DNA from 2 places in the Halobacillus naozhouensis genome. Region 1 is predicted to be linked to the other one. Evidence: riboswitches for the same ligand, from Rfam matches in the RefSeq annotation. Region 1 holds a riboswitch; the other holds the start of a gene.
What was found. Region 1 has a riboswitch for S-adenosylmethionine ahead of metX (homoserine O-acetyltransferase MetX). Riboswitches for the same ligand answer to the same signal wherever they lie in the genome.
Positions count from the first base shown of each region.

Region 2: another riboswitch for S-adenosylmethionine. It lies ahead of P9989_RS03185 (methionine biosynthesis PLP-dependent protein); the one in region 1 lies ahead of metX (homoserine O-acetyltransferase MetX).

Region 1 covers NZ_CP121671.1:3,861,708-3,869,550, forward strand. The annotation lists gene P9989_RS19740 (TetR/AcrR family transcriptional regulator) at 103-948, shown strand; gene P9989_RS19745 (hypothetical protein) at 966-1,448, opposite strand; gene P9989_RS19750 (NAD(P)/FAD-dependent oxidoreductase) at 1,468-2,703, opposite strand; gene P9989_RS19755 (DUF2188 domain-containing protein) at 2,845-3,045, opposite strand; SAM riboswitch class I at 3,261-3,375, shown strand; gene metX (homoserine O-acetyltransferase MetX) at 3,456-4,523, shown strand; gene P9989_RS19765 (homoserine dehydrogenase) at 4,520-5,494, shown strand; gene P9989_RS19770 (polysaccharide deacetylase family protein) at 5,540-6,871, opposite strand; gene kynA (tryptophan 2,3-dioxygenase) at 6,968-7,804, opposite strand; gene P9989_RS19780 (DUF4166 domain-containing protein) at 7,815-7,843, opposite strand, start outside.
Region 2 covers NZ_CP121671.1:597,446-605,288, forward strand. The annotation lists gene P9989_RS03180 (bifunctional homocysteine S-methyltransferase/methylenetetrahydrofolate reductase) at 1-1,622, opposite strand, end outside; gene P9989_RS03185 (methionine biosynthesis PLP-dependent protein) at 1,770-2,882, opposite strand; SAM riboswitch class I at 2,953-3,060, opposite strand; SAM riboswitch class I at 3,409-3,513, shown strand; gene P9989_RS03190 (phosphoadenylyl-sulfate reductase) at 3,698-4,432, shown strand; gene cysP (sulfate permease) at 4,429-5,511, shown strand; gene cysC (adenylyl-sulfate kinase) at 5,591-6,187, shown strand; gene P9989_RS03205 (cation:proton antiporter) at 6,321-7,843, opposite strand, start outside.

The sequences.
Region 1 (7,843 bases):
CCAATTTGACCAGTTAGTCATAACAAACTATAATATAAATGACTAAACGGTCATAAGTCAAGAGAGGAACTCGTTTGAATTTAACTAAGGAGTCATCACAATATGGAAGATAAAAGCATTTTCATTATCGAACACGCTATTAAACTATTTGCAAACAAAGGATTCAGTGCCACTTCCGTCCAGGAAATTGCTAATGAGTGTGGTATTTCTAAGGGAGCCTTTTATTTGCATTTTAAATCAAAGGATGCTCTTTTATTAGAGATTTTTTATTATTATTCTAGAAAAATTCAGCTCAAAACAGATGAAATTGAAGCAGAAGATTTACAGCCGCGTCAAAAATTCATTCAAAAACTCTCCGTTACATTTGAAGAGATTATCACACATCGTGAATTTATAATTATGCAAATACGAGAGCAGGCCATTCCCTTCAATCACGATATTGAGGAATTTTTGCGCCACATGAGATTCAATTCTTATCATTTTTACAAAAAGAACCTGATTGATATCTACGGGGATCGTATTAACGAATTCGTATGGGAAGTCACTCTCATTTTGCAGGGGATATTTAAAACGTATATTGACTTAATAATAATAGAGAATGTGAAGTTTGATATTAAACGACTTTGTGAAGAAATGTTAAAACGTGCAGATTATATTGTTGAGGGGTTCAAACACAATAATGACCAACCAGTCATTACCCATGAGCTTATGAGTGAGATCATTCCTGATGATTTCTATTCTCGGCAGTTAGAGCTCATGAAACATACATTAGAGGAAAAACAGGCGGCTGCTCCAAAAGAAATCCAGGACACCATTGCTGTATTACTGGAAGAACTTATCAGAACGGAGCCTCGTACCGCCGTCATTAAGGGAATGCTGACAAATCTTGAAGAAGAGGATGGATTCCAGCAAATAGTCGGGCAGATTCGTTCCTATTTTCATGTGTAACCTGCCACAACCAGGCATCATCGAGGTTCGTGGCTGCCTTCCTCTTCCATTTGCTCGGCTTCAATGATTTCATCAAGGATAGGATACACGGATTCTACACCCTTTTGTGCGATTAGACATGCCACTCCCAATGTTGTCGACCAAAAGGACTCAGGAATGTAAGGATTCTTTAAACCGGCGGGCTGGAACAACGCCCGGTAAATTCGATTAACGTGCTGCTCTGTTGTTTGAGAATCCGTTTCACGTTCGCCTCGTGCCAGCAGAAACACATAACGCATCGACTGAAATAAGTTATCACCCGGCATAAACGTGTATTCTTTAAAAAATTTCACCTGTTTCTCAGTTTCCTGCTTTAAGCCGGAACCCACAGCCAGATCATCTAAATGTTCATGCAAATGCCGATACACTTGTTGAAAAATTCTGCGCTTCTCCTCCTGCATCACCTTATCTGTATAAATGCTTTGTAATTTTTCAAAGGCAGTTTCTTTTGTCCAAGTCATAGGAATCACCTCTTCATTCTTATTCGATAAAAGTATTTTCATTCCTTCCAAAGCCAAAGTTCTTAGCCTCCCATTCTACCGAACCATATAGCTCCGGGAGAGATGACGAGTGTTCCTTTAATAAGTCGGGAAGGTGCGGTACGATTTTATTCCAAACCATCGGGTTAGCTGCCATGGCTTGAAAGAGAGCCTTCTCGTCCCGTGACCATGGCCTCATGGATTGAATGTAATCAAGAGTTAATCGATAGCCTGGCTCTAATTGTTCGTCCCGCTTTTGCTTAAATTCAGCCATCACATGATCCCAGGATCTCCCTTCATCATGTTTCTGTATAGCCTCCGCCAACAAGAAGGACTGCATGAATGCATCGTTTATTCCGAGGCCAGTACTCGGGTCTTTACTATGAGCAGCATCTCCAATTAAAGCCCATCCTTCTCCAGCCGGCTCCCGAAAAAAATTCGGTACGCCGGGTGTACCGACGATTTTCCCTTGCAGCGAAGCCCTTTGCAACCGTTTTTCCATCCCATAGAAAGATTGATAAATCTCTTTAAATTTATGAGAATTTTTCACCATCTCCTTGAACTCTTCAGAGTGAACTTCCAGCCCTAAGCAGTCGATACCCGGCTCCATCGGAAAGAGGAAACCAATTCTTCCTTCATTAAGAAAAATCTCTGTTGTTGGCTCCGTTAACGGTTCAATCCCATGATAATAGCCGTAAAATACCGGCCGCTGTGGTGAGTGGAAACCGTACTTGCCTGCTTGAACGTTTTCGGCAATGAACGAATGTCTGCCATCTGCTCCTACCACTAGTGAAGCATGAATCCGCTTCGTCTCTCCCGTTTTATCCACGGCTTCCACACCTATCACACGCTGTTCATCAGTTATCAAGTCTTTAACCGTACAGCTTTCAAGCAGCTCCACTCCCTCATTACTGCAGGCTTTCGTCAAAAGTACATCATCTAAATGACTACGCTTAGGAATGATCGTATAGAAATCCCTTGGTCCTTCCACAAAGCTATCACCGACATATGTACGCATTCTATTAATCTTACGCAATCCAGTAGATTCCACTTCTTCTCGGACACCAAGCTTCTCCAAATAATGCACATGGGACAGATGATGTGTAGATAACGTATCACTAGGAAAGGATGCCTTATCAATCAGAAGGACCCGTTTCCCCATTTGTCCAAGTAAAATCGCCAGACTCGCACCAGCGACTCTTGCTCCCACGATCACAATATCCACACGTTGTTCCATAAATCCGCACCTCGTCCTCACTCTATTTCCTCTAGCGTAACGTTTTTTTGCAATAACAGCCAGTTATGAGTTTGAAACGAGTGAACACATGAATTGGATATTTATACATAAAAAATGACTCCCATCTAAGGGAGCCTCTTTTTACTTGAAATTCCATTCATTTTCTACGTTGTGATTTTTGTCCATAACCTGCAGACGGCTTGGCTTATTGTTCTCTGCCAGTTCTGTTGCCTTTTCGACGGCTGTATCTCGTTCGTCGTATAAGTCTGTCGGGGCTACGTCCTCAATTTTCACAAACCAGCCTGTAACATCCTTATTAGGTACCACACTATATTCCTTCATCAAAATCTCTCCTCTCCTCATTGCTCTATTAGATGTTTTCCCAGCATAGTTGTCTGTCAAACGTTCCTTCCTATTGCAAAAATAGTTTGACAATATTTACTTCTGCTTTTATAATTCGTAACATACATTTAAAAACAATATTCTATCTTGGCTGTATCGAAAGAATTCGTTAAAAGGCTTCATGCTTGTGATGATTGGAAAAATTAATTGAATATCTCTTATCGAGAGTGGCAGAGGGACTAGGCCCTGTGATGCCCGGCAACCTTCAAGCATTCGGCTTGAAAAGGTGCTAATTCCTACAGATCGAAGGATGGATCTGACAGATAAGAGGAGGAATATATACATACGCCCTCTTCTTATTACAGAAGAGGGCTTTTTATATGGAATTTTACATTAAGGAGGGATGATGCATGTCATTGCATAACCCTGTCGAACAGAAACAGTCTGTGGCAAAAGTTTCAATCGAAGACTTCACATTTGAATCTGGTGACACACTCTCCAAGATTGAGCTGGCATATGAACACTATGGCCCTGAGGGAGCCCCGGTTATTTTACTCTGCCATGCTTTAACTGGAAATCAGTACGCTGTCGGTTCAAGTGAAAATCCCGGCTGGTGGGCAGGATTGGTTGGAGAACAATGTCCGATTGATATCACTCAGTATCAAGTCATCACCTTTAATGTGCTGGGAGGGTGTCACGGTTCAACTGGACCGGCAAGTATAAATCCTGAAACTGGCGATCTTTACCGTCTTGACTTCCCTGAAGTAACGATTCGTGACATGGTTCACGCCCAGTATAGGGCCCTGCATCAGTTAGGGTATACCGAATTACATGCGGTCGCTGGCGGATCTCTGGGAGGGATGCAAACGCTCGAATGGGGTTTGCTCTATCCTGATTTCATGAGGCAGCTCTTCGTATTAGCTGCGACCCCTTATTTGAGTGATTATGGAATCGCCTTTAATCATATTGGAGCAAGGGCCATACAAGATGATCCAGCGTTTAAGGAGGGATATTATTCATCTAATGATACGCTTCACGGCTTTGAAGTTGCCCGGATGGCCGGCATGGTCACCTACAGAAGTGCTCCACTTTTCCAAAAAAGATTTGCAAGAGAGCAAGAGGATGCCCTTTATTCAATTCAATCCTATTTGAATTATCAAGGGGAAAAAATAAAGCAGCGTTTTGATGCCAACAGCTATCTGTATTTGTTAGAAGCGATGAACAACCATGATATTAGAAAAGGTCGAGGCAGCTTACAAGATACAGCTGCTGCCTATAAACCAGCCTTATTTACAGTAAGCTTTGAGCATGATCTGCTTTATCCAAAAGAACTGATTCAGCCCTTCTCCCATCATGCGTTAAATGGGGAACATTATCATGTGAAAACAGATTATGGACATGATGGATTTCTCGTGGAATTTGGAGAATGGGGAGCATGGATAAGTGATAAATTGAACGAGGAGGGAACTAACTATTGACTATTAAAGCAGCCATATTGGGATTTGGGACAGTCGGAGAGGGAGTCTATCAAATCCTGCAAACGAAACGAGACCATTTAACCAAATTAGCAGGAGCCCCTATCGAACTATGCGGCATCCTCGTAGATAACTTGTCTAAAGAACGCGAGCTCCCCCATTCTGTTTTCGTCACGGATCAATATGAGCAGATTCTTGCCCAGAAGCCTGATGTGATCTTTGAAGCCATCGTCGGCGAAGAACCATGTTTCTCCTATTTAACAAAAGCTGTTGATCGACACATCCATGTCGTTACAGCGAACAAAGTGATGTTTGCCAAATACGGAACCCGTTTATTGGAGCAGGCTGCCCAAAAAGTAGGAATTGGCTACGAAGCGACGACAGCGTCCGGCACGCCTATCCTTGGAACCATCACAAGGCTCCTCCAGGCAAATTCAATCACGAAAATAGAAGCGATTTTAAACGGGACAAGTAACTATATTCTTTCATCCATTCAGAATGAAGGAAAAGGTTTTCAGGAAGCGTTAGAGGAGGCTCAAAAACGAGGATTTGCCGAGGCTGACCCGACGAATGACATTAAAGGTTACGATGCCTTTTACAAATTAATGATTCTGAGTCAGCTTATCTATCAAAGCCAGCCAAGCTGGGAGTCGGTTCCCTGTGAAGGAATTGATCATATAACCGCAGATCAATTCAATGATGCTCAACAACAGGGAAATAAAATTCGTCATATCGCTTCGATTGAAGAAGTAAATGGTGAACTTCATGCCAGTGTAAAACCGCAAGTCCTGTCTCCTTCTCACGGGCTTCATTCGATAGATGGAGTTGATAATGCCATTCATCTTTTCGGAGATTTAGTTGGTCCTTTGACGCTCAGAGGACCAGGAGCAGGCCAATTAGCGACAGCCAGCGCCATGGTGGAAGATTTTCTTTATATTTGGCAATCTTACCCGGCCAAACAACTATTATATTAAATAAGAGCCCTTGACGAAGCTGCGTCAAGGGCTCTTATTTGTTGTCTATAATGCACTTACTGGTACAAAACTGTACCCTTGTGCCGTTAACTCCTCAAGTATAATTTCTAAGGCTTCTGGTGTAACAGAATGAAGGCTGCTTAAGACAATAATGGAGCCATCTTCCACCTTGGAAATCACTGCATGAGCAATTTCTGAAGCATTCGTTAAGTTCCAGTTTTCGGTAGTATTAATAGTCCAGGGAATCACCCTATATTGGTCTTTAAAAGCTTCTGAAAGCTTTCCACCAAACGGCAAACGCACAATCTTGGTATTCACACCCGTTACCTCATGAATCAACTGTTGGGTTTTATCCAACTGAGCTTCCCGCTGACTATCAGAAAGACGCCCAAAACTTGGATGATCCCATGTATGGTTACCGATCACATGCCCCTGTTTCACTACTTCTCTAGCTGCTTCAGGGTAATGCTTAAGTCGTTTTCCTATCATAAAAAAGGTGGCGCTGGCGTCATACTTCTCTAGCATGTCTAAAATAAGGGGCGTTCTTTTTGGATGTGGACCATTGTCAAAGGTGAGTGCTACTTTCTTTTCGACTGCACGTTCAGGTGCCTGATCCGATTTCTTAATCTTAGGAAAAGAAGTTTTATCCTTCTTCTTCTCTGCAGTTTGTACAACTTTTTGTGCATATTCTGGTAATAATATATCGTTCAGCTCGTGTTTATCTATAGATACCTTCGATGTGCTCGTGTTCCATCTCTTTTGGTCTTCATTAGTTAGGTACACAACTAGAGAACTTCCCGTCAGTGCTGTATTTTCAATACTGACAGACGTGTGCCCTGTTTCGTTTTGCGTCCCAAGTTCTTCTTTTGCTTCCTGGGCCAAGACTTCTTTATAATTGGTATCCTTTTTAAATAAGTTCTTCAGTTCCAAAAGCTTGCCACTTGATTTATCAAAATTCATGACGGTACGGCTTACATCCACCTGCTTTTGCCCAACGTCTGCTGTCTCTATAAATTCAACGACAAATACTTTTTCATTCTGATACACGACATCAAAATCAATATGCAATTCATGTACAGATTGCTCTTCACTAGTTAAAACTACTTCATAACTTCTCTTTTTAAAGGCATCTTTCTTCTGATTCACGTAATCTATAATCACCTGATCGATTTGGTCATTTGGCGTTTGCGGATAATGAATAGTGATATGATATTTTTCATACTCTTCTATATCACTAACCATGGATACGTCATAGTAGCTCGCAGGATCGGAAGCCACCTTGACAGAACCTTCATTTGCATCTGCTATAAAAATAGAACAAGCCGTCAAAATCAACAATAAACTAAGGAGTGCTATATATATATTTAGTCGTCTCATAACCTTCCCTCTTCACCGTAATAAACTCACACCTTAGTGTAACATAAATGTAATAATAAAATAATATATTTGTTATGTTCCGGCTATTCTGTTAATTTAGAGGGTCGTACGAATATCCCATAGTTCTGGAAAGAAACGGTGGTCTAATACTTTCTTTAAATATCCTACACCTGATGACCCTCCTGTCCCCGTTTTGTGGCCAATAATTCGCTCTACTGTTTTCATATGCCTGAAACGCCACTGCTGAAACCAATCTTCAATATCCACTAACTTTTCTGCCAACTGATAAAGATCCCAGTACTTATCGACATCCTTATACACTTGTTCCCAGGCTTTTTCCACTGTAGCATCAGACTGATAAATGGTTGTATAGTCCCGATTAATGAGATCAGGATTAATTTTGAATCCCGCTTCGACCAGCCTTTCAATGGCTGCATCATATATACCTGGAGCTTCATAAGCATTTTTAAGTTCTTGATGGAGTTCAGGATCCTTTTCATAAATCTTTAATACATGTGGTGTTTTATATCCTAACGCAAATTCAACCATACGGTATTGGTAAGATTGGAAACCAGACGCCTGCCCTAAATCATCCCGAAACTGGATATATTCAGCAGGAGTTAGTGTGGATAGAACATCCCAGGCGTGGATAATTTGAGTTTGTGTCTTTGATACCCTCGACAACATCTTCAGTGCTTCCTGGATCTCCCCCTCCCTAATCAGATCAATGGCCGCCCTTAACTCATGTAAAATAAGTTTCATCCATAACTCACTCACCTGATGTATGACTATGAACAACATCTCATCATGATGTTCAGAAAGTCTATTTTGGGAAGAAAGTAGCCGGTCAAGGTTTAAATACTCGCCATAAGTCATTCTTTCTTTAAAATCTGTATGTACATTTTCATTCGTTTTCGAATCACCGTTGCTCATCTTAATCCCCCTATGTTAATATCCCGCGATCTGGAATAT
Region 2 (7,843 bases), 960 kb from region 1:
GTAATTCCTGGTACTTCATTGTGCAAAAACTCCGCGTTGCGCGAGCTGATTAGTGGCATGATGCCAATATAGATAGGAACTGGTATATGCTGGGTCGCTTCATATACTTCCTTTAGCTGTTCGTTACTGTACACAGGTTGGCTGATAAAGTAATCTGCGCCATATTTGATCTTTTTTTCTAAACGGCCAACCGCTCGATTTAGGTTGCGGACATTTGGATTAAAAGCGGCCGCGACGGAGAAATTCGTGTTCATACCAAGCGATTTACCAGAAAAAGAGATCCCTTTATTGAGCTGTTTAATGTAATGAATCAGATCAAACGAAGACAGATCATAGACGGATGTGGCACCAGGGAAGTCACCGATTTTAGTGGGATCCCCTGTAATGGCAAGTACCTGGGTGATTCCGAGTGTATGCAGCCCCATCAAATGAGATTGCAGGCCGATCAGATTGCGGTCACGGCAGGATATATGGACTAACGGGTTGATATCGAATTTTTGTTTGATAATGGAGGCGACGGCTGTGTTGCAAATTCTCGGGCTGGCCAGTGAATTATCTGCTAACGTCACTGAATCAACTCCAGCTTGTTGGAGTGCCTGAGCTCCTTTTAAATATCGATCAGTAGAGAGACGCTTCGGTGGATCAAGCTCAACAATGATAGACGGTCTTTGCGCTGCTATTTCGTAAAGGTGTGGACGAGTATCTTTATTCTCAGGAGGGGCTGCCGAATCATTTTTTTGAATTGACACGGTCTTCTGCTCAATTGGCTTTTCACCCTTTATTTCATTCGCAATCGCAGTAATATGCTCAGGTGTTGTTCCACAGCAGCCCCCGATAAGCCTTGCACCTTGTTCATAAAGGGCGCGGGCACTAGCCTTAAAGTACTCTGCATCTGTTTTGTATATAAATCTGCCATCCTGGTAAGCTGGTAAGCTGGAATTTGGGTAGGCAGAGAGTACGGCCTTTTCGGGAAGAGGGACACTTTCTAACGCCTGCACCATGTGGTAAGGCCCCAGTCTGCAATTGACCCCAATCACATCCGCACCCTCTTTTTCTATAATCGCTAAAGCTTCTGCGAGGGAGGTGCCTTCCTGTAAGACACCAGGTTCATGCATAGACACTTGAGCGATGATCGGAAGTTCTGTTTCTTTTCGGGCAATTTGTAAAACGGTTGTAAGTTCTTCTAAGTCATAAAACGTTTCTAGTAAAATACCGTCTACTTCTTCAAACAGCAAACAGTATAGTTGCTCACGGAAGGTCCGTTTGATTTCTTCCAGAGAAACGGCTTGTTTTCTAATGCTGCGAATTCCTCCGATTGTACCCACTACATAGGTATTGTCTGTAGCAGCTTGTTTAGCTAGTCTGACAGCTGTTGTGTTGATTTCTTTTACTTTATCCTCTAACCCATAACGCGCCAGCTTAATATAGTTGGCTCCATATGTATTCGTTTGAATAATATCAGCACCAGCATCTACATATGCCTGATGAACGTGCAGGATTTCGTTTGGGTGAGAAAGGTTTAATTCCTCAAAGCATTGGTCGATGCCGTAAGAGTAAAGCAATGTTCCCATAGCACCATCACCAACAACTGTCTTTTCTTGAAGGGCATCTCTAAGGTCCATGATGTTCCTCCTGTCTTTAATATTTGTTAAGATTTATTGTCCACAAGACACGGGGGAGTAAGGAAGTGCCGTTCTTAGTCGAACTTCCTCTGCTGTGTCTAATGGAGCTTTTGTCTTCAGTAAAGATATGAGATCGATTCCAATCATCTATGACTCCCTTTGTAATTTGTTCAGTGTCTGATCGAGATCTTCGATTAGATCGTCAATACATTCAATGCCAACTGAAAAACGCAGCAGTCGGTTACAAACCCCATAGCGCTTCCGCTTTTCTTCCGGGATGTCGGCATGAGTCTGGGTCGCTGGATAGGTGATAAAACTTTCTACTCCGCCGAGACTTTCGGCAAAAGTAATGACTTTCAAGTTTCTTAAAAAGGGATCGATACAATGTTCAGCTTCTAAACGAAATGAAAGCATTCCGCCCCGGCCGGGATAAAAGACGTGTGTAACAGCGTGATGGCGTTCCAGATAGGAAACAACAGCCTTTGCATTTTGCTCATGCCGCTCCATTCGTAAGGCGAGGGTTTTCATCCCCCTCATAAGCAGCCACGAGTCAAAAGGGGAGAGGACTGCGCCGGTTGTATTTTGATGAGTCGCTAATTTTTCACAAATTACAGGGTCTTCTGCGACAAGTAGTCCGGCCAGGGTATCGTTGTGGCCGCCCAAATATTTGGTGGCACTATGGATCACAATATCGGCACCTTCTCGTAAAGGCTGTTGCAAGAGCGGTGTATATAATGTGTTATCAACAAGCAGCAGAAGACCATGTTCCCTGGCTACTCTCGCTATGGCCGGAATATCTGCAACATGCATAAGCGGGTTCGTAGGTGTCTCAATATAAATCGCCTTCGTTTTCTCAGTGATATATTCCTCTAAGTCGGATAAATGTTGGCTGTCACAATAATGAAATCTCAAACCATATTGAGTAGAGAGGTGCTCAAATAAACGATAACTGCCGCCATACAAATCTTCTGACACAATGATCTCATCTTGATGGGCGAATAAAGAAAGTGCAGTTTGAATTGCCGCCATCCCTGAACTGAATGCAAATCCCATTTCTCCATGTTCAATTTCCGCAATGGATCGTTCGAGAATGCTTCTTGTGGGATTCCCTGTTCTTGAGTAGTCAAAGCCAGTCGATTCACCGATGCCAGGATGTTGGTAGGCAGTTGAGAAATAGACGGGAGCATTAACGGCTCCTGTAGCATCCAGATTGTTTTTGCCTGTATGAACTAACTTTGTTTCCGTACGTGAGGTAGACATGAGCATTCTCCTTTTATAAAAATAAAAAAAGCCTTCTGTAAGAAGAAGACTTTAAGATACTTAATGCTTCTTCTTATCTTTCAAGTTTAAATAACTTGCTGGATTTAGCACCATACTGGTAATACCAGTGGTTGCTGAGGTTTCATCGGGCCAGTCCCTACACCTCTCTAGATAAGAAAACATATGTAATTTTTTGGTATTTATAATTGCTTACTTTACATCAAATGAACAATGGATTCAAGAGTAAACTTTATGTCTTTCTGTTGAATTCTTCTAGCCTAGTTTATGACTTCTGTAAATCATCTAGTACTCGATTTGAAATCTTGTTTCAGATGTTGCGACTTACATTACACGAAAAAAAACAAGGAATCAAGGGTAATTGTCAAAAGAATTTAAAAATTATTAAACCCGACTAAATCACTTTGAATAAAGGGTTTTAGGATTTAAATGGCAATAAATTTTACAAATTCTCTTTGACAGGATCGAATACTTGTTGTATATTTTCCAGTAACAAAATTAAATCAATTTCTTATCCAGAGGGGTGGAGGGACTTGGCCCGACGAAACCTCGGCAACAGACTAGTCATAGTACTGTGCTAACTCCAACAAGCTATTAGCTTGATAGATAAGAAGAGACGGATCCCGTTGTCTGAAATCCTCTTCTTATTGCTGTTTAAGAAGAGGATTTTTTTAATTTAATGATGATACTGCTGACTAGACAACTAGAGGTAGTGCTGCTTGTTAGAGTAGAGCAGTGCTGCCTTTTTTCTTTGCTTTTCACAAATACTAACTGTTTCTTTTGAGGAGGATTCAACGATGACTAATAACGTAGTAACCTATGACTCTGCTTTTGAAAATCCTTTCCCTGATCGCATCACAAAAGATCATAAACAAGAAGCATTCCAGGTTTTACAATGGGCCTATCGTTCTTATGATGATATTGTCTATGCCTGCAGTTTTGGTGCAGAAGGGATTGTATTAATCGACTTGATTTCTCAGGTGAAAAAGGATGCAGCCATTGTATTCCTGGATACGGATGTTCACTTTCAAGAGACTTATGATCTCATCAATGCAATTAAAGAAAGATTTCCAGATTTGCAGATTACGATGAAAAAACCGGACTTAACGTTGCAGGAACAAGCCAGTAAGCATGGCGATGAATTGTGGAATCGAAATCCTGATAAATGTTGTTATATTAGGAAGATTAAACCGCTTGAAGACGCTTTAAACGGAGCAACGGCTTGGATTTCCGGGTTAAGACGCGAGCAATCTCCAAGCAGAAGTGAAACAAACTTTGTGAACAAAGATGACCGTTTTCGCTCGATCAAAGTTTGTCCACTCATTCACTGGACCTGGGAGGACGTATGGGAGCATATTCGTACTCGTAACCTTCCATACAATGAACTTCATGATCGAGGATACGCCAGTATCGGCTGTATGCCTTGCACGTCCCCTTCAGAGGATCCTAATGATCGTTCAGGCAGATGGCAAGGATTTGCTAAAACAGAATGTGGTCTGCACACCGGATCTCCTAAGGACTCCCGTTCATGACCCTGATCATTATAGGGCTGGCCGTTTCTTGCTTTTTTGCATTTAATGTCGGGGCAAGTGGTTCAGCTGCAACGATGGGAATTGCTTATGGAGCTCAAGTTATCAAGAAGAAACGAACAGCTCTTCTCCTAAGCGGGGTGGGGGGATTGCTTGGTGCTTTGTGGGGCGGAGAGGTAGTGGAAACGATAGGAAAGGGGCTCATAGCATCAGAACTGCTGACTGTTCAGGCGGCTGTCATTATCTTGTCTGTAGCGGCCATTACATTATTTTTTACGAACATGATTGGCATTCCGCTCTCCACAAGTGAGGTAACAGTTGGAGCCATAGTCGGGGTAGGGATCTCTTTGCAGCAGCTTTACCTTGACACTCTGATTCACATTGTCACCTTCTGGGTAATTGTTCCTGTCGCTGCCTTTACCCTGACATTTTGTTTTGGATTAATCGGAAATTACTGGAGAAGGAAGCACAAGTCTTCAGCGAGTAGACAAATTTCCAAGTGGATTTCCATTTTGTTAATTATAACTGGTTTCATAGAGGCCTTTGCTGCTGGGATGAACAACGTAGCGAATGCAATTGGCCCTCTTGTCGGTGCGGGTGTTTTACCAAAAGAAATAGGACTGCTGGCAGGAGGGGTGTTTATTGCCCTTGGAAGTATTTTATTAGGAGGAAGAGTGCTTGAAACAAATGGCAAGCGCATTTCCACATTAACCTTAACAGATGGGGTTATGGTGTCAGGGACATCGGGCGTATTGGTAGTGGGTGCTTCCTTATTAGGAGTTCCCATTCCGATGACACAGGTTACGACATCAGCCATTGTGGGGATAGGGGCAACGAAGAACTGGGGCGAAATTTGGAAAAAGAGAATTATTTATCAAATTTTGAAAGTCTGGATCACTTCTCCAATTATTTCCCTGGTTCTTGCTTACTGTTTAACGGAAGTCTTTTTGAGGTCAAATTTTTATACAGTTGTTATGATGGCTTGCGGAATATTCGCCACTTTGCTTCTGACAGGCTTTGGAAGGAAGGCAGCTGTCCAGACCCCAAAAGGGAAACCTCGATCCTTAAAACAAGAGTTTTAGTATGGACACAATGCCATCGCACCATTCAGCTGGAGTGAGGTGTAGTAACTACCTGATCACAACCTAAGGAGGGAAGACCATGAATACAAACATTGCCAGGCATGATACTGCTTCTATTTCAAAGATTGATTATCACCGTAAAAATCAGCATTTTAGTGGTGTGGTTTGGCTTACCGGTCTATCAGGTTCTGGAAAGTCTACGATAGCCAAACTTATTAATCAGAAGCTCTATGATCAAGGGGTGCAAACCTATGTCCTGGATGAAGATGATGTACGTCACGGGTTGAACAATGACCTCGGTTATGGAGAACGGGATCGACAAGAAAACATTCGAAGGGTTGGAGAAGCAGTCAAGCTTTTAGTAGATAGCGGGACAATTGTAATGGCAGCATTTACTTCTCCTTTCCGTTCAGACCGCAACCAGATTCGTCATAAATTCAGAGAGAATGAGTTCCTTGAAGTATTCGTGAGTTGTCCGATTGAGGACTGTGAGAAACGTGATCCTAAAGGTTTATATAAAAAAGTTAGAATAGGTGAGATTCCATCCTTTACAGGGTTTGATTCCCCATATGAACCACCGCATGAGGGAGACCTAGTTGTTCATACGGACCAGGAATCTGAAGAGTCCTCATCTGAACGTATTTTTCATCTATTACGGCAAAAACAATGGATTTAATGGACGTAAAGGATTTTTTCAACGCATGATCTATTCAGAAAGTTGTAAATAAAGATTCTGGTCACAGCCAAACTATTCGCTAGAACTTTTTTTATAAGTTCTAGCTTTGCTCACACTTAGTGTTTAGCCTTAATTATTCGTCACTCTCTAATTCCACAAGCTGGTCTGTAATGACATTAAGTTGTCGGTCGGCCACATCAGTTGAGATGATATCTTCTTTTAACAATTGTTCAACAGCTTCGTGCTGCGCATATAAGGCATGCTTTTGCAAGGTGGTTTGCTGTTTCTCTTTAAGGTCGGGATGGTTTGCAAAAAGGTTGTCAATGTCGGTATGCAATTGGTTCAGTTCTTGTTCATATTGTTCAATGATTCCTTTCGTTATCGTTTCAGTAATGAACAGGTTCTCCCTTACTTTAGTTATTTCTGAAATGGATTTTTTAAATCGATAAACACGTGCTATAAGTTCTTCATACTCTATAAAACCTTCTTCTTCCTTATTAGCTCCCAGCCATGTGATCAACGGTTTAATTGAGAGCCCTTGAAAGACTAGGGAGAACAGAACCACGCTAAAGGCTAAAATTAAAATATCCTCACGTCCTGTGAAGTCACGAGGTAGACTCAACACAAGTGCAATGGATAATGATCCCTTTAATCCACCCCAGTTTAAAATGTGTTTCCACGAAGCAGCGATTCCTTTGACAAATAGTAAGCTTAAATATACAGCAGCACTTCTAGCCAAAAGTACAATTAGAATCGCCAAAAAGATATATCCCCATTTGTCTGTGACATCGATGCGTGTGATTTCCAGTCCTACCATCAGAAATACGAGGGAATTCGCGAGTAGTGTGATGACATCCCAGAAGTTGCTGATATTCAACTTTGTCGCAGGTGTCATCCCGATTTTTGCGCCATAATTCCCTAAGATAAGTGCTGCAACCACAACCGCAATAACTCCCGAAGCGTGAACTGTTTCAGCAAGGAGGAATGCCCCGTAAAACAAAATGATGCTGAAAATAATTTCCAAGGGATAATCATCAAAGAGTTGGGTGATTCGTGACCCTACATAGCCTAGTGCTCCTCCAACGATCAGGCCTAACGCTACAACTTTAATGAATTCCCATAGTCCATTGCCGACGCCAATCAACCCAAGTTCCGTATAGGCCAGTAAAGAGAATGCAGATATATTAAAAAGGACAACGGCCAGCCCATCATTAAATAAACTTTCACCTTCAATAACAGTGGCAAGTCTGTTGTTTACGCCCACGTTCTTAAAAATCGATAATACACTGACCGGATCTGTGGCACTCATAATGGCGGCAAACACGAAAGCAGCGGGAATTGAAAATTCTAAAAGCCACATGGAAGAAAACCCAATCACGACAAAGGATAAAAAGGTGCCTCCAAATGCGAGTGCGATGATGGGCTTTTTATTCTCATTTAAATGGGAGAAGGGGAGCTTCAAGGCAGCTTCTCCTAATAGCGCAGGTAAGAATAGTGTGATAATCGCAAAATTAAACACTTCTGCTTCGGTAATAAAATCTTTCAAAGGGGTAAGTATGGGGACATCTATCAAACCAATGATAGCTCCAACTATGACAAGGGCGATCGGGTAGGGTTGTTTTAATTTTTTTGCAAATGCAGTAATCCCGGCTGCAA